3 regions of the Paenibacillus sp. FSL K6-1230 genome follow, and region 1 is predicted to be linked to each of the others. Evidence: riboswitches for the same ligand, from Rfam matches in the RefSeq annotation. Region 1 holds a riboswitch; each other region holds the start of a gene.

Region 1 (10,145 bases):
GGGGGAGATTATCTCCTTAATGCGTGAGTATCGTCTGGAGCCCAAACGAATTCGATTCGTCCATCCACGGCCTCAGGCAGAGGCGAATATCGTCTTGATTGAGGCACTACGGGATGGCAAGCCAGATGTGCGGCTGCTCCCGCCGCTCATTGCGTATGAAGGTGAGGGCAGAAATCAGTACACACCAGAGATGCTGGAGATCTATACAGGGCAGAAGGAGGAATAAGCATGGCTGCTACGGTGCAAAAAAGCTTTTTGGATGGGGAACAGGAACAGGGCATACTGTATCTTGTGGCCACTCCGATCGGCAATCTGGATGATATGACATTTCGAGCGGTGAAGGTGTTGAAGGAATGTCATATTATTGCGGCGGAGGACACGAGGCAGACGCGAAAGCTGCTTACACATTTTGACATATCACCAGAGATGCTATTCAGCTATCACGAGCATAATAAGGCAGCAAGTGGGCCTGAACTAATCAGATATATAATAGAAGGAAAAAATTTGGCCCTTGTGAGTGATGCCGGGCTACCAGCGATTTCTGATCCAGGAGCGGATCTGGTGAAGCTGGCCTTGGATGCTGGAATCTCGGTCGTACCGATCCCCGGAGCGAATGCGGCATTGTCTGCATTGATTGCCTCAGGGCTTGATACCGATCGGTTTACTTTTGCTGGATTCCCCCCTCGCGAACGCAAGGAGCTTCAGGAGCTGCTGCAATCCTTTGGAGCTTCCCATGGCACGGTCCTCTTTTACGAATCCCCGCATCGAATTGCCAAGACACTTGGAGTTATTCAGGAGACGCTTGGTGCAAGAAAAGTCGTATTAGCACGTGAACTTACGAAAAGACATGAGGAATGGCTGCGCGGAACAGCCGAGGAATGTCTACAGTGGCTGAAAGAGCATCCACCACTGGGCGAATATTGCCTGGTGCTGGAGGGGAAGAGTGAGGAAGCCGAGGAGCAAGAGCGTCAGGCCTGGTGGCAGGAGCTGAGCTTGGCTGAACATGTGACTCAATATGAGCAGCAAGGGCTGAACCGGAAAGAGGCCATGAAGCGTACAGCTTCAGACCGATCGATCTCTAAGCGAGACGTATACAATGCACTGTTGTAATTCTGTGACAGGAATGTGCGAAATGAAGAGTCTACACTGAGGGCACTCTATCGTGAACGAGGGGATTTGTACGATTGCTATGATTCAGGGCAGTTATCCAACCCCTAAATGCTCCTTAGACAAAAAAAAGGCCTTCCACGAGTGGGTTCTTACCCGTGGAAGGCAACAAGGAGATATGAAAAGGTTAGAATTAACAATAGGTATAATTTAATTATATACTATAAATCTTATTTTGTCACAGGTGTTGGAATTTCAGAAATACATTCATTACATACGATTTTACCCTTGAAATATGTAACGTTCTCGGCATTGCCGCAGAAGATACATGCAGGCTCGTATTTTTTGAGCATAATGCGCTCTCCATCTACATAGATTTCCAGAGCGTCCTTCTCCCCAATACCCAACGTACGACGCAACTCGATTGGAATTACAACGCGTCCAAGCTCATCAACTTTTCTCACAATACCCGTAGATTTCATCATAGATCATCAGGCTCCTCTCGCCGTATCAAAAGTATAAGTGTCAAGTTTCGACATTATTTTATCTTTTATGATATACACTATACCAACCATTCCCAAAACAGTCAACCTATAAAATAACGACAAAGGTTAAAATTTCTAATAAAACAACTGAAAATTCGCTGAATACGCAGAAAAAACAGTTAAAATCGCAGTTTGCTGAATTTGTCGATTTGGAAACTGGAAAAATCTATAATTCGACACTATTCGACATTTTGTGTCGAAACCGACAAGAAAATAGTGATAAAACAGGTGAATGTTGTGTAATCAAGTTTTTGGAATAAAATAGAGTTAAAGGAGTGGATACCTCATGAGTGGATTCCAAAACCCTCTGACAGAAGAAAAAGTATTCAAGGACCCTGTACATAATTACATTTACGTTCAGGAAGTGGCCATATGGAGGCTTATTAACACACCTGAATTCCAAAGGCTTCGCCGTGTAAGACAGCTAGGAACCTCCTACCTGACCTTCCACGGTGCCGAGCATAGCCGATTCTCACACTCTTTAGGGGTATATGAGATTACACGGCGGATTATCTCCCAATTTGAACGCGGTGATTATCCGGACTGGCCCAAGGAAGAGAAGCTGGTAGCTCTGTGTGCCGCATTGCTCCATGATGTGGGACATGGTCCATTCTCGCATTCTATAGAAGAAGCTTTTCAGATGCATCATGAGGATTGGACATGTCGGATTGTACTCGGCGATACAGAGATCAATAAAGTTCTGAAGGATATAGCTCCTGATTTCCCCGAGAAGGTAGCAGCCGTCATTGCCAAGGATTACGATAAGCCCATCGTCGTGAACCTTGTCACGAGTCCGCTGGATGCGGATCGGATGGATTATCTGCTGCGAGACGCCCATATGACAGGTGTCAATTATGGAACGATTGATCTGGATCGTATCCTGAGGCTTCTTCGTCCTCATCAGGGCAGGATTGTTGTCAAAGAGTCAGGAATGCATGCGGTTGAGGATTATCTCATGTCCAGATACCAGATGTACTGGCAGATCTATTTTCATCCAGTGACCCGTAGCTCTGAAATACTATTGCGTCAAATCTTCAGAAGACTTAAGGAGCTACGCTATCAGGATTACGGCTTCAAGTTCATGCTGGAGCCGATTCCGCAGCTCATTGATGGTCATGTGACCGTGCAGCAATATTTAATGCTCGATGAGGCGTTGATCCAGACGACCTTTAACCAATGGAGATTCGAGGATGACCCGATTCTTAGTGATCTGTGCAGCCGGTTTCTGGATCGCAGACTGTATAAATATATACAGCTGGAATGTCTGGATATGGATAAGGTCGATCATATTCGTGAAGCATTACGCGATGTGGGGCTGAACCCCGATTATGACTTGGAAATTGATTTTCCGACCGATCTTCCTTATGATGTGTTCAGAAAGAATGGCTCGACCGAGAATCAAATTCTGCTGCTGGGCAGTAAAGACACCGTAAGAGAAATATCGGAGGTGTCTGATATTGTGCGCTCCATCAGCGGCATTCATCGCGGCAAGTACCATCTGTATTACCCGCATATGAAGCTGGAAGCCGTCAAAGATCAGTTACCGCATGATATTCAAAAGCTATTTGTTAAATGATCACCCATTTGTCTATAAATTGTAAACGGCCATGCCTAAAACTGATTATTGCAAATTATTGAAAAAAAGAAAAAATACGATGAGTCTTGTCTGAATATTTGAGCGCTTTGCTGTAAGTCTGTGCTGTAATATGGAAAGGAGTCAGTCATGCAATTATTCGACACACATACACATTTAGATGCGTCCCAATTCAAAGAGGATCAAGAGCAAGTCATTGCACGGGCTGTCGAGGCTGGTGTCACCCGAATGGTTAATGTCGGTTTTAATCGTGAGACGATCCCAACGACTATGGAGCTTGTCGAAAAGTACGATTTCATTTACGCCGCTATTGGATGGCATCCTGTCGATGCTATTGATATGAAGGAAGGCGATCTGGAATGGATTGCGGAGCTGTGCAAACATGACAAAGTAGTGGCTATCGGAGAGATTGGGCTGGATTATTACTGGGATACATCTCCGAAGGACATCCAGCACCAGGTACTTCGTCGGCAGATTGGACTGGCTCGTGAGCTCAGCATGCCGATTGTCATTCATAATCGGGATGCACATGAGGATATTGTCAAAATTCTTCGCGAAGAGAAGGCAGGAGATGTCGGCGGAATCATGCACTCCTTCTCTGGTAGCTGGGAGACCGCGAAATTGTGCCTCGACATGGGCTTTCATCTCTCCTTCGGGGGACCGATTACATTCAAGAATGCACGTCAACCAAAGGAAGTGTTAGAAAAGGTACCACTGGATCGCTTACTGATCGAGACGGATGCTCCATACCTGACTCCACATCCGTTCCGAGGAAAGCGAAACGAAAGTGCCTATGTAAAATATGTGGCTGAAGCAGCAGCTGACATTAAGGGGATTTCACTGGAGGAAATGGCCGAAATTACTACTAAAAACGGACTGGAACGATTTGGCATTGTGAGCAAGGAAGAGAAAACAAGCTGAAAAAAAGAGATAGACGAAGACAATCATGAATTTGTTGCAGTAAAATCGAGAATATTACAATATTTTAACCGATTATTTAGAAAAACACACTTGAAAGCCGCTTTACAACATGGTTACAAACAGGATATCATTTCAACAGTGAATTGTTGTTCACGATTTAGGTCCTAAGTCGTGATCGAAGCAACTCACTTCGTGAACCAGTCTCGCTGAGTCTCCAACCTGGAGAACGGGGGAACCGAATCGCACGCTGTCTGTCAGCTGTGCATCGATTTCTTTTTTGGGTCTTCGGGGTGAATGTGAAGGTGTCCGCCCTGAGCGGATAACTGGAACTAGGGCGATCTCTACGTCCGAACCCGACAGCTAACCCCGTAAGCGTAACAAGAGAGAAGCAACCTCGTGCATGAATTTCCGCATCAGTCATCAGTGGAAGCCACGAAAGAGCTCTCTTGCTCTTTTTTTGGCTTTTTTTGCTTGTGGCCTATGTTCGGGAGTGATGTCCAATCTACAGTCTTGAAGTTGATGTAGATGGCGCATGCTGCGAAGACGGGAACATGATGCAGGACATCGGGAAGTTCCGAGGTGGTCCTGTAGAAAATCTGGTATAGTCGCGTCTATTTCAAGTTTGCATCATTCCAGACGGCGAGGCTATGTAAGGAGGGACGGAGAAGTGGGCATTTTCCAAAAAGGGGAGACCCATGAGTCACGCTCATCCAGCATGTCTTACGCGTTGCGATGGAAGTATGGAAAAATCAATCGGACTACGCTGGTTGCACTTTTTCTAGTCGCATTAATTACCATGATCTCTATTCTGGTGTACATTCAAGACAAGAAGCAGGTGTCTCTCGTTATTGATGGTGAGGCTGTCACCTTGGAGACACGCGAAGCGCTGCTGCATGAATTGCTGCAGAAAGAAAATATTACTCTCGAACCGCATGACATGATCTCCATGCCACTGAATGGGGCAATTCAGGATGGGGACGAAGTGGTGATCAAGCGTGCTGCACCTGTGCAAATCACGGCTGATCATCAGAGCAAGACACTATACACCACTGAGAAGACAGTTGGGGACGCAGTGAAGTCTCTGGGGTATAAAGTGTCCTCCAAGGACATTGTCACTCCGGCACTCGATACCCAAGTTTCGTCTAACATGGATATAAAAATCGTTCGGGTAACGACGCAATCGCTTGAGCAGGAAGCCGAGATTCCGTTTCAGGTCATTAAGACAGCCGACCCAAGCTTGTTCAAGGGGGATAATCGCGTCCTTCGTAGCGGCAAGGCTGGAGTTATGATTCAGAATATTGAGAAGGAGTACCATGACGGTGTACTCATCTCCAAACGGATGGTCAGCAAAGAGGTAGCCACGAACCGGGTCGACAGAGTGGTTGCAGTCGGCACGAAGAAGCCAGTGGTGCTCGCAGCCTCCACGGGACCAGCTAATGCCAAGACGGTAAGTGCTAGCGTAGCAAGCACGGGCAATAATGTCGTAAGTAAAGCTGGAATTGATTTTAAATATAAAAAGGTACTCAACAATGTATCCATGACAGCATACTCCTCTCAGGAGCCTGGCATTGGTACACGTACGGCTTCCGGTACACGCGTAACCGAGGGCCGCACGATTGCAGTAGACCCGAATGTAGTACCGATCGGCTGGTGGGTCTATATTGAGGGATTAGGCTTCCGTCGTGCAGAGGATACAGGCGGAGCCATTAAAGGCAACAAAATTGACGTGTACTACGATAATCTGAATCATGCGCTTAACTTCGGGCGTAAGTCAGGGATTACCGTATATGTCATCGGACCCGTGAAGCCAGAGCTGAACTAGTGTCTTCTGGACATAGCTTGTATTACAGGTGTCCATTAGGATAGTATAAGATCAAGATTATGTATACTTAAGAAGAGGGTGAATACTCTCTTCTTATTTTTTGTTTGTTCATATGTACGTTGGAGCCCATACGAATGCATGTCGTGTCGTGGCCCCTATTCAGGAAGGAAGGCACGAGATGATTAAGGAAGTTATCGTGGTGGAGGGACGGGACGATACAGTAGCCATCAAACGCGCTGTAGAGGCGGATACGATCGAGACCGGAGGCTCTGCCATCAATGCGATGACCATACGAAAAATAGCCCTTGCCCAGCAACGCAGAGGCGTTATTGTGCTGACGGACCCGGATCATGCGGGAGAACGTATCCGCAAGATTATTACCTCCAAGGTGCCTGGCTGTAAGCAGGCGTTCATCCCCGAGTCCGAGGCGACGCACAAGGGAGATATCGGAGTGGAGAATGCCTCTCCCGAAGCCATTCGTCACGCGCTGGAGCGTGTGCGCACGACGGTGGACGAGGCGGAGCCGACGATCGCTTGGAGTGATCTGATTGAGGCAGGCTTGATCACCCATCCCCGGGCCTCAGCCAGACGGATGGCGCTGGGTAACGAATTAGGGATCGGATATTGTAACGGAAAGCAGCTCCATAAGCGGCTAACGGTATTTCAGATTAGCCGGGAGGAGTTCCTGGACGCATTAAATAAAATTGAAGGTGAAGGACTGTGATGGCATGAAAGGATTCGAAGATATCGCAACACCCCGGCGTACAAAGGAGATCATTCAGCGCCATGGCTTTTCCTTCAAGAAAAGTCTAGGGCAGAACTTTCTGATTGACCAGAATATTCTGAGAAATATTGTCGCGGCCGCCGAACTGGATGATACTAAGGGAGCCTTGGAGATTGGTCCAGGCATTGGGGCGCTCACCGAGAAGCTGGCACAGACCGCCAAGCGTGTCACGGCTGTTGAGATTGACCAGCGACTGCTACCGATTCTGTCTGAGGTATTGGAGCCTTATAGCCACGTGAAGGTTCGTCATGGAGATGTGCTACAGCTTGATCTGAAGACGGTGTTTGCTGAGGATTTTGCCGAGGTAGAACGGGTTAGTGTTGTCGCTAATTTGCCTTATTACGTAACAACGCCAATCCTGATGAAGCTGCTGGAGGAGAAGCTCCCACTGGAGAACATTGTAGTCATGATTCAGAAGGAAGTGGCACAGCGGATGGCCGCTTCACCAGGGACGAAGGACTATGGTAGCCTGAGCATAGCTGTACAATATTACAGCATCCCGGAAATGGTATGTATTGTGCCCCATACGGTATTCATCCCGCAGCCTAATGTAGAGTCTGCCGTCATTCGTCTACGTGTGCGTGAGAAGCCGCCAGTTGAGGTTATGGATGAGCAGCATTTCTTCGAGGTTATTCATGCTTGCTTCGCCCAGCGTCGCAAGACGATTGCGAACAACCTGAAGAGCAAGTTCTTCACGAAGGAGAACAGGGACGAGCTTGAGCCGCTACTTGGGAAGGCGGATATTGACCCTACAAGACGTGGTGAGACGCTCAGCGTAGCAGAATTTGCCCGTCTGAGCGATGTCTTGCTGGAAGCAGGCATTCGCTAATAATAATCCTCCGGATGGTAACCAATCGGGCAACTGCCCCATACCATGAAGGAGGGGTGATACAGTGTGATGACATTAGGAGACTTGGTCGTTCGGAGATCGTATGGCGGAGATGTGACATTTCGCGTAGAGGGTATCCGGCAAGATAAGGCCATTATCAAGGGGACAGAATTTCGATTGCTTGCCGATTCCCCCGTGAACGACCTGGTCAAGGTCCCGGCTGCATCTATGAGCGACAAAACGAGAAAGGCATACATCAAGGCGAATCAATCACTGTCCCATCTGCAGCAGGATCGACAGCACCAGATGGAGAGAAGTCGTTCGATATTGTCGGAGCAAAGTCAAGATTCGCATATATCCTACTTCGAGCTGCCGGGGAAGGTGCTGCATCTAGATGGCGATGCGAACTATCTGAATAAAAGCCTGAATCTGTATAAGCAGCTGCGTGTGCCCGCAGAGGGATATCATGTGCATGAGTCGGCCATGGCCGATACCCTGTATCGTCTGCTTCCACGCTCAAGGCCCAGCATCGTAGTCATAACCGGACACGACGGCGTGCTGAAGCAAAGAGTTCCTTATGATCTTAGCAGTCTGTCCAGCTATAAAAATTCGCAGAATTTCGTAGCTGCCATCCAGGTAGCGCGGCAGTATGAGAAGAATCTGGATGGGCTTACGATCGTAGCAGGGGCATGTCAGTCTCATTTTGAGGCGCTTATTCGCTCTGGAGCTAATTTTGCCAGTTCCCCCGGTCGGGTGCTCATTCATGCGCTAGACCCGGTCTATATTGCAGCTAAGGCGTCATTTACCTCGATTCGGGAGACGGTCAGCATGTCGGATATTTTCCATCATACGATTAGTGGTAGCCAGGGTGTCGGTGGAATCGAGACAAGAGGTAGTTATCGTGTCGGTCTGCCAAGGCTTGAGGATCTATCTACCTTGAAGGTTACGCCGTCAGCCATCTGAGCATTTTGCCATACATGCAAATGGAGTTCAACTAGAGAATCAGGACAGCACAGAACGAATGATTAAGCCTGTTATTTGCTCTGTACTCAAACGAAAGTCTAATCGAATAATAGGCAAAATGGTGACGATAAAAGCTCCATATGGGGGCTTTTATTTTTTGTGCAAAAAAAACAATTGACAATATATTTTTGTAGTTGTTATAATTATTGTTTTGATTTGACATCGGTTATCTTCTTTGTTATAATGGACAAGGAAAGAGGTGGTCGTTAGCAATGGCAAAAAACTCGCTATTGGATATCAAACGCAGTCTCGATGCACATGTTGGGCAAAAGATTTTGCTACGGGCTAACGGCGGACGCCGTAAGACCGTTGAACGAACTGGTGTCTTGGAAGAAACGTACCCTTCTGTATTTATTGTAAAGCTGGATCAGGAGCAGCAGACCTTCAAGCGTGTGTCCTACAGCTATGCCGATATCCTGACGGAATCGGTGGAAGTAAGCATTTATGATCCTGAAGGCGAGATCGCCATTGAATATTCTCAAGCATAACCTTTGTTGGTTGTGTATCGTATAGAGAGAACTGCATCCCTAAGGGGTGCAGTTTTTTCTTTCCTCGATTATGGATGAGCATGTATTTTGTATTTGTCACAGCTGCTCCTCTTAGGTATCCTACGCTGCACTTCATAATCAGCTTTGGTCTGTATAGCTCCGTTCATGAGCAGGCATACTAACGTCGGTAAGATCCCGTACTCTTGATTTTCATATTACTGAGGGAGGTGCCTTCATGAGCCGGAGAAGACGCAGCGTGATGTCTGAGGAGCTAAAGTATGAGTTAGCGAAGGATCTGGGCTTCTATGAGACAGTACAGCAAGAAGGTTGGGGTGGCATTAAGGCGAAGGATGCTGGCAATATGGTCAAGCGTGCGATTCAACTGGCAGAGCAGGCTGCTGCCCGTAAGCCTTAAAGTGTTGCTGGGAAGGCTCCGGTGAAGTGACCGGAGTCTTCTTCCGTTGTAATGCATGCATAAGTGAGGCTTAGATTGAGAACTTGAAGTGTGATAGAAGAAAAGGTATTTATTATAATGTAAGCGATTACTTAATGCCATGCTGCCTCTTCTATGCTTGACAGCTATGTTCTGATATAATATGTTAAGTTGTCTTGATGGAAAGGTGAGGACGGGTGAACGCCTTGAAAATATACGAAAAAGCTCCAGCTAAAATTAACTTGATGCTTGATGTACTGCGTAAAAGGGATGACGGATATCATGAAGTTGAGATGATCATGACAATGGTTGATCTGGCAGACCGATTGGAAATGCATGAGCTTCCACGAGATACGATCATGATCTCCAGCCAAGCTGGCTATATTCCGCTGGATGAGAAGAACCTGGCATTCCAAGCAGCAAGGTTAATCAAGGAACGTTATGATGTGAAAACTGGGGTATACATACATTTGGATAAAAAGATTCCGGTGGCAGCAGGCCTGGCAGGTGGCAGCAGTGATGCTGCAGCTACGTTGCGGGGTCTGAATCGGTTATGGAAGCTCGGCATACCGGATCAGGAGCTGAGAGAGCTGGGAGCA
Region 2 (10,145 bases), 2.7 Mb from region 1:
ATGAGAACTGAAGGGAATGACAACTAATGTCTGAAAATCGGGAGATCGCCAAGCAGGTTATCGAGGCCATCGGCGGTAAGGAGAACATCGCTTCATTCGCACACTGTGCAACCCGTCTCCGCATTATGGTCCATGAACAGGAGAAGATTGATCAGTCACGCGTGGAGGGAATTGACAAGGTAAAGGGAGCATTCTTTAACTCGGGCCAATTCCAGATTATTTTCGGTACGGGTACGGTGAACCGGATCTATGAGGAGGTCGAGAAGCTTGGCGTTAGTGGCACGACCAAGGATGAGATGAAAGCGATGGCCAAGAAGCAAGGCAACGTGTTCCAGCGGGCTATTCGCACCTTCGGTGATGTATTTGTACCGATCATTCCCGTTCTCGTCGCCACTGGTCTCTTCATGGGACTGAGAGGCTTGCTTACGCAGGATCAGATATTGGCCTTGTTCGGCATGACGCCAGGGGATATTTCTCCGAACTTTCTGCTCTTCACGCAGGTACTGACAGATACGGCCTTCGCTTTTCTGCCGGCATTGGTGGCTTGGTCCGCGTTCAGAGTATTTGGCGGAAGTCCGGTGCTTGGGATCGTGCTCGGCCTGATGCTCGTCAACCCGGCTTTGCCGAATGCCTATGGTGTTGCTGACGGCTCGGCAGAGGCGTTGACGATGCTTGGTTTTATTAAGGTAGTCGGCTATCAAGGCTCTGTGCTGCCAGCGTTCTTCGTGGGATTCATTGGCGCCAAGTTCGAGCGCTTCCTGCGCAAGCGAGTGCCAGAGGCACTGGATCTGATCGTCACGCCGTTCATTACCCTGCTGGTGATGATCACACTGGGGCTGTTCGTCATCGGCCCAGTATTCCATTCAGTCGAGGAATGGGTATTGCATGGTACGATATTTGTGCTGGATATGCCTTTCGGAATTGCAGGACTCCTGATTGGATTTTTCCAGCAGATCGTTGTTGTCACGGGCGTGCATCACATTTTCAATCTGCTTGAAATCCAGCTGCTGGAGCAGCGAGGCTCGAATCCGTTCAATGCTATTATTACCTGTGCCATGGCGGCTCAGGGGGCTGCTTGTCTCGCCGTAGGCTTCAAGACGAAGAATGTCAAGCTGAAGGCACTGGCGCTGCCGTCCTCCTTCTCTGCCTTCCTGGGGATTACGGAGCCAGCTATATTCGGAGTCAATCTCCGATACATGAAGCCGTTCATTATGGGCTTGGTCGGAGGCGGCGTCGGAGGCTTCCTGGCCTCATTGTTTGGACTGTCAGCTACAGGTATGGCGGTCACGGTCATTCCAGGTACACTGTTGTACCTGAACAGTCAGCTCCCGCTGTATATTTTGTGTAATCTGGTGGCAATGCTTGTCGCTTTCATCCTGACTTGGTTTTTCGGCTTCAAGGATCAAATGCTGGCAGAGGTTCAGCAGCCTGCTGCTGAGGGAGCCAATGCTAGTGCAGTGGTGCAACAGTCAATGGTTGAGGAGGCTTCTGTGAACACTGTAGTCGAGCAGCCAAAGCAGACAGAGGAGCGTGCATCTGCAAATAGCGTAGAGCAGCCAACAGAGGTAACACAAGCTCTTACAGATGTAGAAGGAGCTCAAGAGTCACAAGTAGCTCAAGGAACACAAGAAACACAAAGAATTCAAGAAACTCAGGAAAAGGCTGAGACACCGCAGGAGCTGCAGCTCCCTGCACCAATTGCCGGTACTATAATTCCGCTGGAGCAGGTGCCTGATCCCGCCTTTGCTGGGAAGCATATGGGTGACGGCTATGCTATTCAGCCCGCCGAAGGAAAGGTCTATGCACCGTTTGATGGTACTGTCGCGCATCTGATGGGCAAGAGCAATCATGCCATTATTCTTGAACAGGAGCACGGCGTCCAGCTATTGATTCATGTAGGCATTGATACGGTATCCTTGAAGGGAGCCGGATTCACAGCTCATGTCAAGACAGGGGACCCCGTGAAGGCAGGCCAATTGCTGCTTGAATTTAACATGGATCATATCCAGCAGGCAGGATTATCGACCATCACGCCAGTTATCGTTCCTTCGGGCCTGGAGGCAGTAGCGAGCATTGAGGTTGCCGCCAGCTCGAATGTGCAGGCCAATCAAGAGACCGTTCTGGCGGTTACATTGAAGGCATAATGGTTTAACGATCAGTAAGAGTCCGATTCATTACGAATAGCAGCCGCCTAGCAGGCATGAGAGATCATGTACTGTGAAGCGGCTGTTTGTGTTGTATGGATCTCATTATGTGAGCGGTTGACGTTAGGCCTGACCTAAGGTGTATCTTTAAAGTAGCTTAAATCTAGTGAGGCTCATTTAACCAAGGAGTGTTCATATGAGAGAGAACGGAATGACGATCAGTGAGCTGGCGAAGCTCATGCAGGTATCGGTGCATCAGATTCGGTATTTTGAAGAAAAAGGGGTACTGCTACCAGCATATATTGGTGACAATCAATATCGAATGTATGGCATAGATGAGGTATATAGGCTCGCACATATTTTACTTCTGCGCAGGTTGGGCATTTCTGTACAGAGCATTAAGGACTGTCTCGGTGACTTCACCCCGGATCAGGTTGCTACACTGCTTCGGCAAGGCATGGCTGATACAGAGGCAGAAATCAGACGATTACAGGAGCTGAATCAAATGATTCATAAAGTCATACAGGAGTATGCAGAGTTCAGTGAAGAAGGGCTACTTGACGAACGCTGTACGAAGATAGATCCAAATGAAGAAGAGCATGCCGAGGTAAAGCAACGTGACAACCAGCCTACCATGATTACACTGAGCGATGCGAGCGTGGAAGAGGTTGAACAAGATAGTGAAGGGACATGTACAACGAATATTCAGGATTTTCGAATCAAGCACTTGCAGCCGCTGTCGCTGGTGAAGTGGATTGAGCTGGAGCCCAAGCAGGGGCTTCATGCTGAGCTTCTGAAGGAGCAGAGGCTTCCGGGCCTGTTCGAAGTGGATGTTCATTATCTGTGGGACGAGACTGGCACAATTACCCTGTATTCAGAAATGAAGGAAGGCCCGCAAGCTAGCGATCTGCTGCTGCCCGAAGGAGCGTACCTGATATCACGCTGTCAGATCAGAGAGGAGCAGGAGATCGACGAGCGAATTGAGCAGTTATACGAGTACGCATCACACCATGAGTATATCGTGGCAGGACCTTTGCTGGTGATTGAGAAATCGTATTTATCTTTGTTCCATGCCGACAAGCTACATTATGAACTCCGTATTCGTCTAGACGATCTGGGAAGTAATGATGTACATACCAAGCTAACATCGTAAGGGGAGAAGTCCATTGAAGCTAGTTACGATTGAACCCATGCAAGCCAGCTATAATCAACAGGTTAGTCATCTACTGGTGCACAGCTTCGGTAGTAAATTCAGATTTCTAACGGGTCTCGGACACTATGAATTGGCTTTTCAGCTTCAACAGGTGCTGGAGTCATTCCCCGAGCAGCATACTTAGCAGAGGGTCGTGGCTGTGCAGGAGGGGGAGGTCATTGGGACGCTGTCACTACAATGGCACTCACGATCTCAAGCGAACCAAGGTACGATCTGGAGATTAGTTAAAAAGTTGAACCCGCGCCAGGCATGGGCTAAGTTCAGACTTATGACCGGATTGCAGCTACTGTCTCATATACCGGATCACAGTGAGTGTTACATTGCGGATATATCCGTCCATCCTGACTACCGTGAGAAGGGAGTAGGGACACTGCTGATTCAGTGGGCACAGGATTATACGTATGCACATCCACGGCTGCGCTACCTGAGCCTTCATGTAGCTGCCAGCAACTCAGGCGCTCAACATCTATATGAGCAGCATTCTTTTCGAACGCTGGAGATGAAGCACAGTCTGCTGTCGCAGCTTTTATTCGGAGAACGGACGTGGCATTATATGATTTCACAGCCGCTACGGCGCCAAAGTAATCAAGCTGAGCCTGATGCAGATCATGGATCAGGCATGCTTACCAGTTCAAGGATAGAGAATATGCAGAATGAATTAAGATGAACTACTCGCATTTAATCTAGTCAAGGTACTAGCGTTGAATTTAAGTGAACCAGCGTTCCATAATGACATACGCTTTGCCCCCTCGCTCAAAGGACTCCTGTGTTCTAATCAGGCCGAATTTTTCATAAAAGTGAGCCTTCTCTACTCTTGCATTGCAATAAATTCGCTTCATATCAGCCTTCTGGGCTGCATCCAGGACAAATTGAAGAAGTCGGCTCCCATAGCCTTGACCTTGGTGTGAGCTGAGCGTGGCGAATTTGCGAAATTGTGCCTCGTCTTCGTAGATGAACAGCGAGAGCACCGATATGAGCTGATCCTGCTCGAAGAGTCCATAGTGGGTCCCCTCATGGTCATCCTGCAGCTTCACATAGTCCAGCTCCTTGTCTGGCCACATGACCTCATGTCGCAGCTGCCAGGCTTGTTCCTGGGCTATTGGCTGAATATGCACGTATTATCGACTCCATTCTGTTCCCATAAAATGATCTCGCTCTACCTTGCTGATCCGCAGACCGAAGCTTTCGTACCAGGATGACTTCCCTTTCTCCTGTGCGACCCGATGCAGGCTGTGCTCCTTCCAGGCGCGTATGTGCTCAAGGGAGCTCCAGTAGGATACGGTTATGCCGAAGCCCTCTGCAGATCGAACGCTCTCGATGCCCAGAAATCCTTCTTGCTGTGCGGCCAGCTCTACCATCTTGTCGCCCATGGCTTCATAGGCGGCCCCGTATTCATCGGTTCGCTGAGAAGTGAAAATGACGGCATAATAGGGCGGAACTGGTGTATGTGCAATAGTACTCATAATCTTGTCCTCCAGTCGGTTATATACTAACATGGATTATAGCCGTATTTTTTGGATAAATAAAATGAATGTTATTGATCTATTATATGAATTATATTCATGAACATGGGAGGGACAATGAGTCTATCGAAGTATGAAATTGTATTGAAGGTTGTGGAGTCGGGCAGTCTGACCAAGGCTGGCGAAGCTTTGGGCTTATCTCAGTCGGCTATTAGCCATGCCGTCTCGGGTCTGGAGCAGGAATTGGAATTGAAGCTGCTTCATCGTGGGCGTGCAGGGATCGTTGTTACTCATGAGGGGGCCAGGCTGCTCGACTATATGAGGGCTATACTGGACTTGCAGAAGAGGCTGCTACAGGAAGCGGACCTTATCAAAGGGCTGGAGACGGGGATTGTGACGATCGGGACCTTCACCAGCGTATCGATTCACTGGTTACCCCATATCCTGCAATCGTTTCAGACGCAATATCCGCTCATTGAAGTAAGGCTGCTGGATGGCGATTACCAGGAGATTGAGGGGTGGATTGCAGGTGGTCTTGTCGATTTTGGCTTCGTGAATATGCCCACAGATCAGCGAATGGAGCAAATGGAGCTGCACAAGGATGAACTGCTGTGCGTTCTTCCAGATGATCATAGACTGTGTGTGGAGGAAATGGTGACGGCAGAGCAGATTAGAAACGAAGCATTCATTATGCCCGCGAAAGGCTGCGATAGAGACCTACATAGATGGCTGCATGAGCAGGGCGGGAGCGTGCGGACCAGGTTCGAGCTGGAGGATGACCATGCGATTATGGCGATGGTGCAGAAGGGTCTGGGCATTAGCATCCTTCCAGGTACGATACTGAACGCCTTGCCAGAAGGGTTGGCAGTGCGACCGCTTGCGCCTCAAGCCTACCGCACGATTGGTCTGGCAGCGAAATCCTGGAAGAAAGGAAGTCCAGCGGCGCGACGCGCCATCTCGTTCATCAGGAGTACATTTTGCATGGAAGAAGACCATACATCATAAAGGTGATCGTACAGCGTAACCGCGGGCCATATAGCGTAAAGTTGAAAATATAGCTTGAAGATGACCATATAGCGTGAAGACATGGGTAGAGGATATCCAGGTAAGAGACCGCTGGCATGGATGCGCTGAAGCGAGGATATTTGCAAGAAATACAGAATTGATATAAGGTCCTCAAAGGCTGTAGTCTTCAAAACGGTTAGTAGGACGGTTATTGCTACATAAGGTGTAACAGCCATATCCACTAAGCTGATAGAGGGATTGGCCCAAAAAATGACCGGACAGAGTAGCGGAGGGATCAGTCTGACTAGCGACGAGACAAGTCTGGACATCCGTGTAGGCATTATTGTGCAATATGGAAGCCATGTCCACGAAGTAGGTCGAGAGCTTCAACGCAACATCAGAGAGACGATAGAGAGTCTCACGGGGCTAGTCATTCGAGCCGTGCATGTGGACGTGGAAGGGATTGTTATTCCCAGGGTCTGATGAACAGAGGGAGATAGCAACTAGTGACAAGTAAGACAGAATCTCTTGCTGAATATTTGAATAGAAGAAGTCATATCGGTATAACGGTCGGCATGTAATAAGTACGATAAGCAAGCAGTGAAGGAGTGATGACATGTCAGAAATATCAATTGTCAAAGCGCATCCTGACTCGCCAGCAGGGTCGCAGCTTAATCGGATGGCACTGGATTCGATGGCATATACTCTGGCTGGCTCGAGAGACGAGAAGATCATACAATCGACACTGGAAAAGCTCTGGAAGAACAGCTATAACCGTTTCAGTCATCAATATGCCTACGAAGCCAAAGTCGAAGGCAAAACGCTCGGCATAGTTACATGTTATCCCATAGGGCTGCTCCAGCAGTTAGCTTGGCCGACGGCGAAGAAGCTTTGGGCGCTCCGCAATTTGGAGCTGATCAAGTACAGCTTGCTACATCCAGGAGCTTTCTTTTCGATGCTGACTCTTAAAGAAGGCTATGAAGGGGAATACCATATCGGTACTCTGGCTACGCTGCCTGAGAGCAGAGGGCTCGGGATCGGTACACAATTGCTCCATTTTGCGGAACAACAAGCACAGCTTCAAGGATACTCAAGGAGCTCCCTGACTGTACGGCAGGACAATCCACGGGCGGCGATGCTATATGAAAGAGTAGGATACGTGGTATCAGGCAAGATGAATCGACCGGGCTTCTCCTTATTTCGCATGGTTAAAGAGCTCGTCTGATTATACGTTCGGCACATAACTGACTTCTCATATCAACACACAACTAGTGGCATCATCACCACTAATGGTATCATCACTGCTAATTGCGTCATTATCGCATAACCCCCCACTGTGCACTCAGAAACCGTAGCGTCGGCATCGGTTCTGTACAGAGGGGGGGGTTATGTCGTATAGTTGTGTGATATTGCAGGTGATATCGTTGATGATAGTGTAATGGTTGGGGAAGGATTCGAAAAAAATTGTAACTTTTTCCGATATGCATTTGACAGAATACCTCAACATGTACTACATTATTTATGGTTACAAAACTTTAATAATTTGCCGAATTTCATGTATGTGAGAACGGGGGACCCCGATTTGGGTGAATGAATCTGCTGGGCCGCAGATATTCTAGGTGACCTTCAACCGAACCCTTAGCTAACTCCGTAGGCACCGAAGGAGGATTTTTCAGTTGAAAAAGTGGTTAACAGGCGCATTGGGAGCAGCTATACTCTGGTCTTCCTTGGCAGGAGTCAGCTCCGCAAGTGCTGTAAGAATTGAAAGTCAGGTTGATGAATTAATTGGCACCCCGTACAGAATGGGTGGAACGACTACAGCGGGCTTTGATTGCTCCGGATTTATTTTATACATAATGGAGAAGTATGGTGAAGATCTGCCGCGGACCTCGCAATCCCAGGCCATGGCAGGAACTGAGGTCGACCAGGATGACCTGCAAATAGGAGATCTGGTGTTCTTCAACACGAATGGACGCAGCATCTCTCATGCTGGCATTTATATGGGTGACAATACCTTTGCCCATTCGTCGACAAGCAGAGGCGTTATTATCAGCAAGCTGTCCGAGAAATACTATAAGGATCGTTATGTAACTGCAAGACGTGTAGTATCTGAGAGAACCATGAACAAAATGACAGACGAGATTCATCCATAATATGTACAAGCATTAATAAGCGAAAGTACATACCACGATTGCCCGAACGTACACAAATTTGCCCTTGTGTACGTTTTTTTATTGGACTTTTGCAGGTATTATTAGATTATTATTGTTATGGCGGCCCTATCGGAGGCAGCAAGAGGTGAAGAATGAATTATAGCAAAAAAATTATGCTGATTGAATCGGACAAGCTTACGCCTTCGCGAATCCCAGTCATTTTGCTGGTCGCGCTGGTGTATGCTCATGTAATGATCTCGCAATATATGGCTGAGCCGCTGCTGCTCAGGAGCCTGTTATTCTCCTGTCTTATGGGATTGCATGTTGCTTGCTACTGGTATTCTCACCAAATGGTCAGCTACAAGCCCTGGTTGTACTTTGCGTTACAGGGAGTAATTATCGTGGCGAGTGCCTTGGTACTTCCGCACGGCTTTTATGGTATCCTCATCGGGTTAATTCCCGTCTTAATCGGGCAGAGCGTGGGGGTCTATTATCATCCGCTCAAGGTGTCCGTACTGTTCCTGGTGCTGTATTCCCTGTTCGGGGTGCTGATTGTGTGGCTGAAGGATGCGGAGGGTGTTGGCTTTTTATTTCCATTCTTAATTAACATAATCGTCGTTGTAGTGGCCTATGCTTCGTTCTTCTTCAAGCAGGTTCATGCCAGGGTGCAGGCGCAGACATTCCTGAGAGAGCTGGAGATGGCTCATAAGAAGGTTGAAGAGCTTACACTTGCCAACGAACGACAACGTATGGCACGTGACCTGCATGACACGCTTGCACAGGGCCTGGCGGGAATCATTATGCAGCTGGAGGCGATAGACGCCCATTTGACCAAAGGTGGCACGAAGCGAGCCCACGAAATTGTACAGCAATCTATGTCACAGGCACGACGTGCACTTGCCGAGGCAAGGCAGGCAATTGATGACCTAAGATCTCAGCCTGCTGTGGAGATCGACTTTTCTGAATCTGTGCGTGAGGAGATTGAGCGATTCACGCTGGCGACGGGGATTCCTGTCCAACTGGAGCTGGACCTGAAGGGTACATTGCCTATACTTGTTCTGGAGCATGGGCAGCATATCATTCGAGAGTGTCTGACCAATGTTGCCAAGCATGCGCACGCGCGCCATCTCTTTATTCGTATTGTCCAGTATGAACAGCAGCTACTCACTGTCATTCGGGATGACGGCAAGGGCTTCAACACTCGAATGATCGGGAAGAGGGTCGGCCATTACGGGCTAATCGGCATTAAAGAGCGTGTACGACTGCTGGGTGGGACTATTGAGATTGAAAGCACTACCCAGAAAGGAACAACCATTGAGATCGAGGTGCCTATTGCAAAGGAGGCCTAGGTATGAAATACAAAGTACTAATTGTAGATGACCACTGGGTGGTCAGGGAAGGTCTGAAGCTGATTCTGGAGACAGACCAGCAGTATGAAGTGATTGGTGAAGCAGAGGAGGGGCGAACAGCACTCCGTCTGATGGAGGAGCTTGAGCCTCATGTTATTCTGATGGACCTGAATATGCCTGTCATGAGTGGTCTGGAGACGATGGAGGCTATGCGGGACAGGCAAATGACAACTCCAGTCATTATATTGACCACATATAACGAGGATGACCTGATGGTCAAGGGACTATCTCTCGGTGCCAAAGGGTATCTGCTTAAGGATACGAGCCGGGATAATCTGTTTCGTACCCTTGAATCCGCTTTACGTGGGGAGACGCTGCTGCAGCCGGAGATTACAGCCAAGGTATTTGCCAGCACGCTCAGACCAGCCTCCTCGGCTTCTATGCACCAGGAGCAATCGCTAATGACAGAGAAAGAGCTAACAATTTTGCAAGCTGTCGCCCGTGGCTTTCGCAGTAAAGAGATTGCCTTTGATCTCGGCATATCGGAGCGGACTGTCAAGGCGCATCTCACGAATATTTATAATAAGCTAGGTGTAGATTCCCGCTCAGAGGCCGTGGCGGTATCCCTTGATCGAGGAATTCTGCAGTTATAGCCGATATAATCTACCGCCCGCTCGTACATGAAGGTTCTGCCCTTATGTACGATTTTTTTTCTTTTATACCGCGGTAGAATAAATTATGTGAGAAATGGATTGGAAATTGATATATTCTATGATATAAGGAATTATTTTCTAAACTTAGCTTCAAGGAGGAGAGAC
Region 3 (10,145 bases), 5.2 Mb from region 1:
CACCCGGATTGTACAAAGTACATATTTTGCATCCTTGAGGGCTTCTTGACGATCTAATGTAGCTTGAATGTTTATTTTCAGGCCATTTTCGTGAATGTCTCGCTGGCACAGTTGTGTCACCATGTCTAAATTACGTTGATTAATGTCATGAAAAGCACCTGAATATTACTGAATTCTGGAACAGTTAACAAATCACTGAGTAATCCTCTCGTGAACCCAACACTGCCCGCCCCGATAAAAGCCACTTTAAAAGACATGTCTGATATCCTCTCCTCATACGAAGGTTTGCTTTCAATTGATAACTTCAATGATGAGGATATTTTAGCAGTGCTAGTCAGGTGAACGGTAACAAAATCCTGACGTAATTAGTAGACAGTTTATCAAAAATTCTAACCTCTAATTAATATTTCATAAGTCTCATGGATTCTCTCACTTGTTACTCTAATATCAAAAATCAATATTATTATCTGGACCACGGACACTTGAGATGTCTTGTTGTTTGGGATAGTGATATCCCTCCCGGTCCATGCTAATACGATATTCTACAGGGGGAAGTCCTGTATACTTTCTGAATAAACTATGGAAATATTGACGGCTACTCACGCCCACATAATCAGACATTTCTGACACAGGTATGTCTGTATTCATTAGCAGCTTCTTGGCTTTTTCCATACGTAGCATTGTCAGATAACTGGTGGGAGTCATACCTGTACTCTTACGGAAAATACGATATAAATAGCTCGGATGTAAATTGACGGCGGACGAAATACTTTTCATCTGAATGTTGCGGTCCATGTTCTGATACATAAATTCTATGCAGCGCTTAATGTACATTTCAGTGTGGTCTGGAGTGATACGAGTCTTCTCTTTATAAAGACGGGCAATTCGAACCAGCAGCTGAATGAACAAAGTCAGGACCATAATTCCTTGCCCACGGGAAGGTATCTTATGGCTCTCTCTGAACGTTTTCAGGCTATGTTGAGGGGAGGAGGAGAGGGGGATAACAACGGAATCTGGCGAGGGTACATCGTTATTCACCGGACTAATAGATGAGCGGTGCTCCAAAGTTGGTAGAAGAGAGGACTGACTCTGATGGGGCATGGGAGTAGAACTGTCTTGCTTCTGAGTCGTCAGGCCCCGTTGATCCAATTCTAGTACGAGGCTTTTCATAATGTGATATACCTCATCCTAATCGGGCAGCACCAAATAAGCTGAAGCGTCGTCAAGCAGATTAGCCACATCATCCTCTTCATGTGCGAGCTGGCAGACGGATGGTTGTCCCGGTAACACAGGAGTGAAACCAAACTCTACATTGAGTATTCGGCAAGAGGCATCAGCTTCAATAATCAGACGATGAGGTATGCCAGCATCCAGCATGTGCAATTCCGCTACAGTTTATTATTGTTGGTCCCTTGACTCGCTTTATTTTTATGAGGTTTTATCCACCGTTGGCTGCACCAACAACATAGCGCTAAATTGATGATCGAATAAGAGTGTAGCGCCGCGGAAGCGGGAAGCCCTTGCGTAGCGAGGGTTTCTTTTCGTTGTTCATATACCTCAGGTCTACAATACCATTTGTGATATAAAATTTTTGCAATAAAATCTAAGTTTTATAAATTGGAACTACAAAAGGAATTTGTTACATTATTTTATGTAATCGCTTTCAAGTTTGGGTATGCGAGGAGGGATAACGAACAAACTAAAGACTAGTGACAGCCATATTCTGATCAAAGAGGAGGACAATTCAATGCCATCGAAAAAAATGAAGTTATTTGTCACGATGCTGCTTGGTTTTGCGATGATTCTACCCACAGCCAATGTGCAGGCTGCAACGACGATTACGTCCAATGAGATTTCAACCCATGACGGCTATGACTATGAATTTTGGAAGGATAATGGTGGGTCTGGAAGCATGACGCTTAATAGCGGCGGCACCTTTAGTGCGCAGTGGAACAATATCAACAATATTTTGTTCCGTAAAGGCAAGAAATTCGACGAGACCAAGACGCATCAGCAACTTGGCAATATCGCGATTAATTATGGCGCCACCTTTCAGCCGAACGGCAATTCGTATCTTACAGTCTATGGATGGGCGGTAGACCCACTCGTCGAATACTACATTGTTGATAGCTGGGGCACATACCGTCCTACAGGAAGCTATAAAGGGTCTGTCAGTATAGACGGAGGGACCTATGACATCTATGAGACGACGAGGGTTAATCAGCCTTCGATTAAAGGTGTAACAACCTTCAAGCAGTATTGGAGTGTCCGAACCTCAAAAAGAACAAGTGGGACGATATCAGTGAGCGAGCATTTCAAAGCGTGGGAAAGCCGCGGCATGCCGATGGGCAAGATGTATGAAGTAGCTTTGACTGTAGAGGGATATCAAAGTAGCGGCTCGGCCAATGTATACAGCAATACACTTACGATTGGAGGCAGCTCTGGTGGCGGTACGACTCCTCCAGTTAGTGCTACGAGAATCGAAGCGGAGAATATGACCAAGAGCGGTCAATATACGGGGAATATCAGCTCTCCATTCAACGGGGTGGCTTTATACGCCAACAATGACTCAGTGAAATTCACCCAGAATTTTGCAAGTGGTACCCATAACTTTTCGCTGCGCGGTGCATCAAGTACCTCCAATATGGCCAGAGTGGATCTGAAGATCGGTGGGCAGACGAAGGGGACCTTCTACTACGGAGGAAGTAATCCTGCAGTCTACACGTTGAACAACATCAGTCACGGAACGGGCAGCCAAGAGATTGAGCTAGTGGTCACAGCTGATGATGGCACATGGGATGCCTTGATTGACTATTTGGACATCCATTAATCGTGGGCATCAAATGATGTAGTAATTCAAAGTAGCAGTAATGCATTTGTGGATACTAAAATAATGGACTTGATATGTATTAAAATCAGATCCCGGTGGGCTTGTTCCACTGGGATTTTGGCATGAATATAGGGAAATAGGCATATTTATAGACTTCGCTACACTTACCAGGGATGAATGATTTCTGGTCTACACAAAAATTTTACAAAAGAAATTTTAAAATTTGATTGCTTTTTGAGTTTCGTTTTGATAGCATACAGAAGTGTGATTTGGAAAGCTAATATTCAAGGAAGCATGCTTCGCTCATCGCGGTTGTGATGGAGTGCTGATATGCTCAAAATATATCTGGATCTTTCCAAGCAGATAATTGTTTTGACCACTTCTTGAGTACAGGAAGTTAAGGCCATACGGACAGCCGGGTCAAATGCCGATTGGCAACTTTTGGTTGCCTTATTGATTGAGTTAAAAGCTCAAATTTTATAAGTTGGTTACTTTACAACCAGTGCATCTGCACATCAACTTGTGAAACGGTCAATAAGAGTGATAAAGGCGAATTATTTGCTATATAGACTCTGATCCTACTCAAAGATATATTTTGAATATTAAGAAGAGCTTTCTGCCGTAATGTCGAATGACTGTTATGGCTGTGTATGTGCATGACCTCATGTCATGGACATGTTATGCTTCATTAATATTTGTATATATCTTAAGCAAGTGTTGTGCGCGAATGCTGCGTTTTGCACTTGCTTTTTTTGTTGCTTTTTTTGGTGATAATTGTAAATTAGACAACGAGTGTATTGATGAAAAATTACTTGGATTAAGGAGAGATGGACATGGGAAAAGCGCTTATTATCGGATGTGGCGGCGTTGCATCAGTAGCCATTCATAAATGCGTTCAAAACAGTGAGGTATTCGAGGAGATTTGTATCGCAAGTCGAACAAAATCGAAATGCGACGACCTGAAGGCAAAATTGGATGGCGGCAAAACCAAAATTTCGACGGCGCAAGTCGACGCCAACAATGTGGACGAGCTGATTGCTCTGATCGAAGATTTCAAACCGGACGTTGTAATGAACCTGGCTCTGCCATATCAGGATTTGACAATCATGGACGCTTGCCTTGCGACCAAGACGAATTATATGGATACAGCGAACTATGAGCCGGAAGATACGGCAAAATTCGAATACAGCTGGCAGTGGGAATACCGTGAACGCTTCAAGGAAGCTGGCATTACAGCACTGCTGGGTAGCGGATTCGATCCAGGTGTAACCGGCGTCTTCTCCGCGTATGCCCTGAAGCACCATTTTGACGAAATTGAATATATAGATATTCTGGACTGCAATGCAGGGGACCACGGCTATCCGTTCGCTACGAACTTTAACCCTGAGATCAACATTCGTGAAGTATCCGCTAACGGAAGATACTGGGAGAATGGCGAGTGGATTGAAACGGCACCAATGGAGATCAAGCGCGTGTATGACTTCCCAGAAGTTGGGGAGAAGGATATGTACCTGCTGTACCATGAGGAGCTGGAGTCTCTGGCTGCCAACATTCCAGGCTTGAAACGGATTCGCTTCTTCATGACGTTCGGCCAAAGCTACCTGACGCACCTCAAGTGCCTGGAGAATGTTGGAATGACCTCCATTGAGCCGATTGAGTTCGAAGGCAAGCAAATCATTCCGTTGCAATTCCTGAAGGCAGTACTGCCAGATCCGTCTTCTCTCGGACCTCGTACAAAGGGCAAGACGAATATCGGCTGTATTTTCCGCGGTAAGAAAGACGGCAAAGACAAGACGTATTATGTATACAATGTCTGCGATCATGAAGAGTGTTACAAGGAAGTGGGCTCCCAAGCGGTGGCTTACACGACTGGTGTGCCAGCGATGATCGGGGCAATGATGCTGATGACAGGCGAATGGGATGCCAAAGGCGTATACAACATTGAAGAGTTCAATCCAGATCCATTTATGGACGCGCTGAACAAATGGGGACTTCCGTGGAAGGAGAGCTTCGATCCGAAGCTAGTGGACTAATATGAAGTTTGAGGAATTGCCAACACCCTGCTATGTAGTAGACGAGGGACTGTTGGAGAAAAATCTGAAAATTCTACGCGGTGTCATGGAACGTACGGGCTGCAAGATCGTACTGGCACAAAAAGCTTTCTCCATGACAACGATGTATCCGCTGATCGGTGAGTATCTGAGTGGCACGACGGCAAGCGGCTTGTATGAGGCGCGTCTAGGCTACGAGGAGATGGGGAAGGAGAATCATATCTTCTCCCCGGCATACCGTGAGGATGAGATTGATGAGATCATCGAGATCTGCGATCACATCATCTTCAACTCCTTCTCCCAATTGGAGCGCTTCAAGGATCGTGCTCTGAAGGGCGGCAGAAGCATCGGACTGCGCATCAATCCGGAATGCTCCACACAAGAGGGGCATGCGATCTATGATCCATGCTCTCCTGGCTCCCGCTTCGGCGTGACGCTGGAGCATTTCCGTCCAGAGCAGCTGGAGGGCGTAGAGGGTCTGCATTTCCATACGCATTGCCAGCAGAACTCGGATGACCTGGAGACAACCCTGAATGCGGTCGAGGAGAAGTTCGGTCCATGGCTTAGTCAAATGAAATGGATCAATTTCGGTGGCGGACATCATATTACCAGAGAGGATTATGATATCGCACGCCTTGAGAAATGCATCAAGCGCATGCAGGAAGTATATGGTCTGGAAGTCTATCTGGAGCCTGGCGAAGCGATTGCTCTGAACGCAGGCTATCTGGTGACTACGGTGCTGGATACACTGCAAAATGGTATTGATATTGCGGTACTGGATACGTCCGCATGCTGTCATATGCCGGATGTTCTGGAAATGCCTTACCGCCCGCCGCTGTTCGGATCTGGCGAGGTCGGTGAGAAGCCGCATTTGTACCGTCTTGGGGGACAGACTTGCTTGACTGGCGATATCATTGGCGACTATTCATTCGATCAACCACTGAAGAGTGGTGACCGTCTGACCTTCGGGGATATGGCGATCTATACGATGGTGAAGAATACGACATTCAACGGAATGGCATTGCCAGCCATTGCTGTGCAGCGCAAGGACGGAGATTGTGAAGTCGTACGCCAATTCGGTTATAATGATTTCAAGATGAGACTGGCTTAATCTGACCAAGTAGCAGACGTTGTATCATCCTGATCATATACCGTTTCATAAGCTAGGGTACTGCAATGCAACCACGCACTAGTAATATAGATTTGAACACGAGAGGGGTGTCCTAACAGGGCGCCTCTTTTCGTCGATTCAACCCCGATATATAGCCGCTGTTCTCGACCACGCCCTCGTATTCTGATGCTGATCATGTGAAAGTGTAATCTCTTGATGCTGCCTCTCATCATGCAAGGCTGGACAAATGTACATTAGATGGCGATACTTGAAATGAGCAGGGATATATACATAGAAGGTGAGTAGATGTATGATGCACACGCATGTGTTGATTTACAACGGATATGTAAGCTTCGAAATTATGCTGGCAACCTACCTGATGAAGACCAAGGGCGACATTGTCACGGTGGGCCTATCCAGAGAGCCTGTGAGATCTTATGAGGATTTGGTAGTTATGCCGTCAACTAGCCTGGAAGAGATCAACGTAGCAGAGATTGATCTATTGATCATACCCGGAGGGGACACTAGCGCATTACTAGAGCACACACGGCTAGCAGCGCTTGTTCAGGAGTTGGACAAGCAGGAGAAGTTCATTGCAGCCATCTGTTCGGCTACAGACCTGCTACAGCACTATGGAATACTGGAGGGCAGACATGCTGTAACGAATGCTGCTACCCATATTGAAGATCTGGTCAGGGTGGATCGTAATCTAATTACAGCAAGAGCGAACGGCTATGCGGACTTTGCCATTGAGCTCGGGCGCATGCTGAATATCTACAAGGACGAGGCCGATCTGGAGGAGACCATTCAGTATTTCAAATATCATCGAAATGGATAGATTACCATGAGGAAAAAGAAAATAGGAATAAGTTAACTCTCTTGAATGTCAGGAGGGTTTTTTTGGCATGTGCATTGCACTATGTTAGCTGTATTTATGTCTTGTTTATTACAATTCCGTAATCTTATTGATATTAAATGGAAATTAATATAATTGGATCAATAGATAATTTATGAAGAGGAATAAGCATGGGGAACTGATTGGAACTCCTTGTTTTATTTGATTTTTTCGTTAAGTATATACGTATTAGTTCTGAAAAAGTTGTGCATTCACGAATAAAAATTAGTAATTTTTATTAAGATTGACAAGCCACTAGTAAATATATTAACATGTACATGGTTACAAAATATTAACTTATTCATTGCCGAATTTCATCATTGAAAACGGGGGAACCAGTGTGGGTGAATTATTCTCGTATGCAGGGAATATAGGGAACCTTTAACCGAATCCTTAAGCTAACTCCGTAGGCATCAAAGGAGGAACTACGTTCGTGAAGAAAGTCATCTTGTCCCTGCTCGGAGCGGCTGTTCTTTTTACAGGTACTGCTGCAAGTACATATGCCAGTGAGGCAAAATTGGTTCAGGAGGTCTCCCAAGTAAAGGGGACTCCATATAAATATGGAGGAACGACCTCCTCCGGGTTCGATTGCTCAGGTTTCGTAAGATACGTATTCAACCAATTCAATCTGAGCCTGCCGCGCACCTCGGCACTTCAGGCGAAGCAAGGGGAGGTCGTTGCCAAGAGCAATCTGCGTCCAGGAGATCTGGTATTCTTTAACACGAACGGTCGCGGCATTTCGCATGCAGGTATATATGTAGGAAATAATAAGTTTGCACATTCCTCAAGCAGCAAAGGTGTGACCGTCAGTAAGCTGTCCAACTCCTATTACAGCAAGCGCTATGTGACGGCTAGACGTGTAGTTAGCGAGACCAGCTATCAGAAGATGGTAGCTATGAACTAAGGCTTGGAATCATTCGAGACTCACAGCGAAGCTGCTGTGGGTCTTTTTTTGTGCACACCTAACTTGAGAATTCATATTTGCTCTAATGCAAAAGGGAATATTTGCCGATAAAGAGTAGAAGTGTGTTTTTTATTTTTTTGTTATCGCCAAGCTTAACTGAGTACTTGTAGGAAAGCTATTGCGCGGTCTGTCTGCTATGGAACGTACTTCGCTAGACCTTTTGTTCAAGAGAACAACAGAATCTATTTCACGACGTATCTATAATTGGAAAGCAAGCTTGGGACTGACAGGGACAGATCGTGGACGAGCGTTGGTTATGTTACACAACTACGCAGATGAAATAGGTTCAAAAATAAGGATATTTAAAGGGTGGTATGATGAAGAAACAACGATTGAGAAAGATTGCGGCTTCGATATTATCGCTGACTCTTCTGGCGGGAGTGACTGAATTTGTGGTGCTGACGCCATCTTCAATTCATGCGGCTTCAGCATGGGATCTGGAAGCTATGAATGTGCCTGAGGCTCACGCAGCAGGCATACTTGGTCAAAGTGTGAAGGTTGCTGTGCTCGATTCGGGCATGAACAATCATGTGGAGCTTGACTCTCCTGTGCAACAAATAGATTTGTCGAATCAGCCAGGCTCTTCTACCAGTAATGATCTTTTTGGTCGGGGAACTCAGGTAGCGGGTGTCATTTCTGGTGATAATGTGGGTGTTGCACCTTCTGTACAATTATATGTAGCTAAAGTTACTAAGGATGATGGGATTACGGAAGCAGATTCACTGATCCAGGGTATAAACTGGGCAGTAAGTAGAAACGTGGATATTATTCATATTAGTCCTGTTCTTAGCGATCTAACTAAGGAAGCTCAGTTGCGTACAGCTATCAAAGCAGCCACAGATGCAGGAATTCTGGTTGTAGCTGCTGCTGGAGACGGAGGCTCTATTGCTGGTAATGATGATACCGTTGAGTATCCAGCAAAATATGATGGAGTAGTAGGTGTAGGTTCTATTAATAATCTGAATCAGCGTGCAGACTCCTCAGCTACAGGTGCATCTCTGGCAGTCGTAGCTCCAGGTGTAGCAGTAAGGACGACGCAGTCTGGATCTACATATACTACAAGTAACGGAACAGCGATCGCTGCTGCACATGTAACCGGATTACTTGCATTATTAAAGTCACAAAGTCCAACGCTTTCAGCGTCGGACCTGCGTACACAGCTATTTAATAACGCAGAGGATCTGGGTGCTGTTGGAAAAGATGAGCGTTATGGTCATGGTCTCGCCACCTTCAAATTACTACCAAAAGAAGTAACCGAATTGGAGGCGGTAAGAACTACACAGACTAGTACGGTGCTGACCTGGAAGAAACCAACTGATCAGGCTTTCAGTCACGTGAACATCTATAATGATCAGGGAGTCAATGTTCAGCAGGCCGTATATAACGAAGAGTATCCTTTGATGAATCTGGATGAGGATACCCAATATACCTACATCGTAAAAACGGTATACAATTCCAAAGGGACTCCAGTTGAATCCAGCGGGCAGTCGGTGACGTTCAGAACGGATAAGACAACAAACCCGACTAATCCAACGAACCCAACGAATCCGACAAATCCAACCGATCCGGTAGATACAACGCCACCAGGCAAAGTGACGAATCTACGTGTTACCTCCAAAGGTCCGGATTTTCTGGAGATAGCCTATGCTCGACCAGCGGATTCGGATTTCAAAGAATTTGTGATCTATGTAAACGATCAAGAGTATGGAAGAACCAGCCTGAATAATATTAAAATTAACTCTCTGCAGCCTAGCACAAGTTACAAGATTGAGGTTAGAGCTGTGGATACGAGCGGGAATATCTCTGTAGATAACGAAATCCTTACGGAAACGACATCCGCTACGGTAGATAATACACCTGTAAGTGATGTAATAAATCTGACTGTAACCAGCTCCACAATCAATTCTCTGGCGATTAGCTGGACAAAGCCGGCTAATACGAACACGGCTGATGTGTACCTGAATGGCAACTATGTTCAGGAGGTAAGTGGTGAATCCTTTACTTTCACGGGCCTAAATCCTTCAACAACATATACGTTGACCGTACGAGCCAAACGCGGTTCTCAGATTGCATCTGGGGTCAGCGTTCCAGGCACAACGGCAGCAGATACAAGTCCGGTAGCGGATGTAACGAATCTGCGCGTCACTAGCACGGGTACCAATTCCCTGGCGATCGCCTGGACGAAGCCTGTTAACACAGATGCTGCAGATGTCTACTTGAACGGGAACTTGATTCAACAGCAGATTACAGGAGAATCATTTACGTATACAGGCCTGAACCCATCTACGACTTAT

Evidence for each region. A riboswitch is a leader RNA that binds a small molecule or an ion and turns the genes downstream of it on or off. The one in region 1 is predicted to bind cyclic di-AMP.
Region 2: another riboswitch for cyclic di-AMP. It lies ahead of MKX74_RS12040 (C40 family peptidase); the one in region 1 lies ahead of MKX74_RS00155 (3D domain-containing protein).
Region 3: another riboswitch for cyclic di-AMP. It lies ahead of MKX74_RS22915 (C40 family peptidase); the one in region 1 lies ahead of MKX74_RS00155 (3D domain-containing protein).

The regions. Positions count from the first base shown of each region.
Region 1 is NZ_JBBOCK010000001.1:30,291-40,435, forward strand. Features, by position in the region: gene MKX74_RS00130 (tRNA1(Val) (adenine(37)-N6)-methyltransferase) at 1-226, shown strand, start outside; gene rsmI (16S rRNA (cytidine(1402)-2'-O)-methyltransferase) at 229-1,110, shown strand; gene MKX74_RS00140 (AbrB/MazE/SpoVT family DNA-binding domain-containing protein) at 1,338-1,592, opposite strand; gene MKX74_RS00145 (HD domain-containing protein) at 1,939-3,228, shown strand; gene MKX74_RS00150 (TatD family hydrolase) at 3,376-4,167, shown strand; cyclic di-AMP (ydaO/yuaA leader) riboswitch at 4,362-4,558, shown strand; gene MKX74_RS00155 (3D domain-containing protein) at 4,835-5,989, shown strand; gene rnmV (ribonuclease M5) at 6,168-6,713, shown strand; gene rsmA (16S rRNA (adenine(1518)-N(6)/adenine(1519)-N(6))-dimethyltransferase RsmA) at 6,718-7,602, shown strand; gene yabG (sporulation peptidase YabG) at 7,672-8,565, shown strand; gene veg (biofilm formation stimulator Veg) at 8,838-9,113, shown strand; gene MKX74_RS00180 (small, acid-soluble spore protein, alpha/beta type) at 9,349-9,528, shown strand; gene ispE (4-(cytidine 5'-diphospho)-2-C-methyl-D-erythritol kinase) at 9,753-10,145, shown strand, end outside.
Region 2 is NZ_JBBOCK010000001.1:2,699,183-2,709,327, forward strand. Features, by position in the region: gene MKX74_RS11995 (sucrose-specific PTS transporter subunit IIBC) at 27-2,144, shown strand; gene MKX74_RS12000 (MerR family transcriptional regulator) at 2,341-3,297, shown strand; gene MKX74_RS12005 (hypothetical protein) at 3,311-3,481, shown strand; gene MKX74_RS12010 (GNAT family N-acetyltransferase) at 3,491-4,024, shown strand; gene MKX74_RS12015 (GNAT family N-acetyltransferase) at 4,065-4,472, opposite strand; gene MKX74_RS12020 (antibiotic biosynthesis monooxygenase family protein) at 4,476-4,820, opposite strand; gene MKX74_RS12025 (LysR family transcriptional regulator) at 4,938-5,825, shown strand; gene MKX74_RS12030 (Asp23/Gls24 family envelope stress response protein) at 6,060-6,308, shown strand; gene MKX74_RS12035 (GNAT family N-acetyltransferase) at 6,442-7,050, shown strand; cyclic di-AMP (ydaO/yuaA leader) riboswitch at 7,360-7,497, shown strand; gene MKX74_RS12040 (C40 family peptidase) at 7,502-7,978, shown strand; gene MKX74_RS12045 (sensor histidine kinase) at 8,131-9,327, shown strand; gene MKX74_RS12050 (response regulator transcription factor) at 9,330-9,980, shown strand.
Region 3 is NZ_JBBOCK010000001.1:5,183,168-5,193,312, reverse strand. Features, by position in the region: partial or broken gene MKX74_RS22950 (alpha-glucosidase/alpha-galactosidase) at 1-257, opposite strand, end outside; gene MKX74_RS22945 (helix-turn-helix transcriptional regulator) at 448-1,038, opposite strand; gene MKX74_RS22940 (hypothetical protein) at 1,189-1,377, opposite strand; gene MKX74_RS22935 (glycoside hydrolase family 11 protein) at 1,748-2,830, shown strand; gene MKX74_RS22930 (saccharopine dehydrogenase family protein) at 3,664-4,863, shown strand; gene nspC (carboxynorspermidine decarboxylase) at 4,865-5,992, shown strand; gene MKX74_RS22920 (DJ-1/PfpI family protein) at 6,303-6,830, shown strand; cyclic di-AMP (ydaO/yuaA leader) riboswitch at 7,183-7,315, shown strand; gene MKX74_RS22915 (C40 family peptidase) at 7,321-7,791, shown strand; gene MKX74_RS22910 (S8 family serine peptidase) at 8,166-10,145, shown strand, end outside.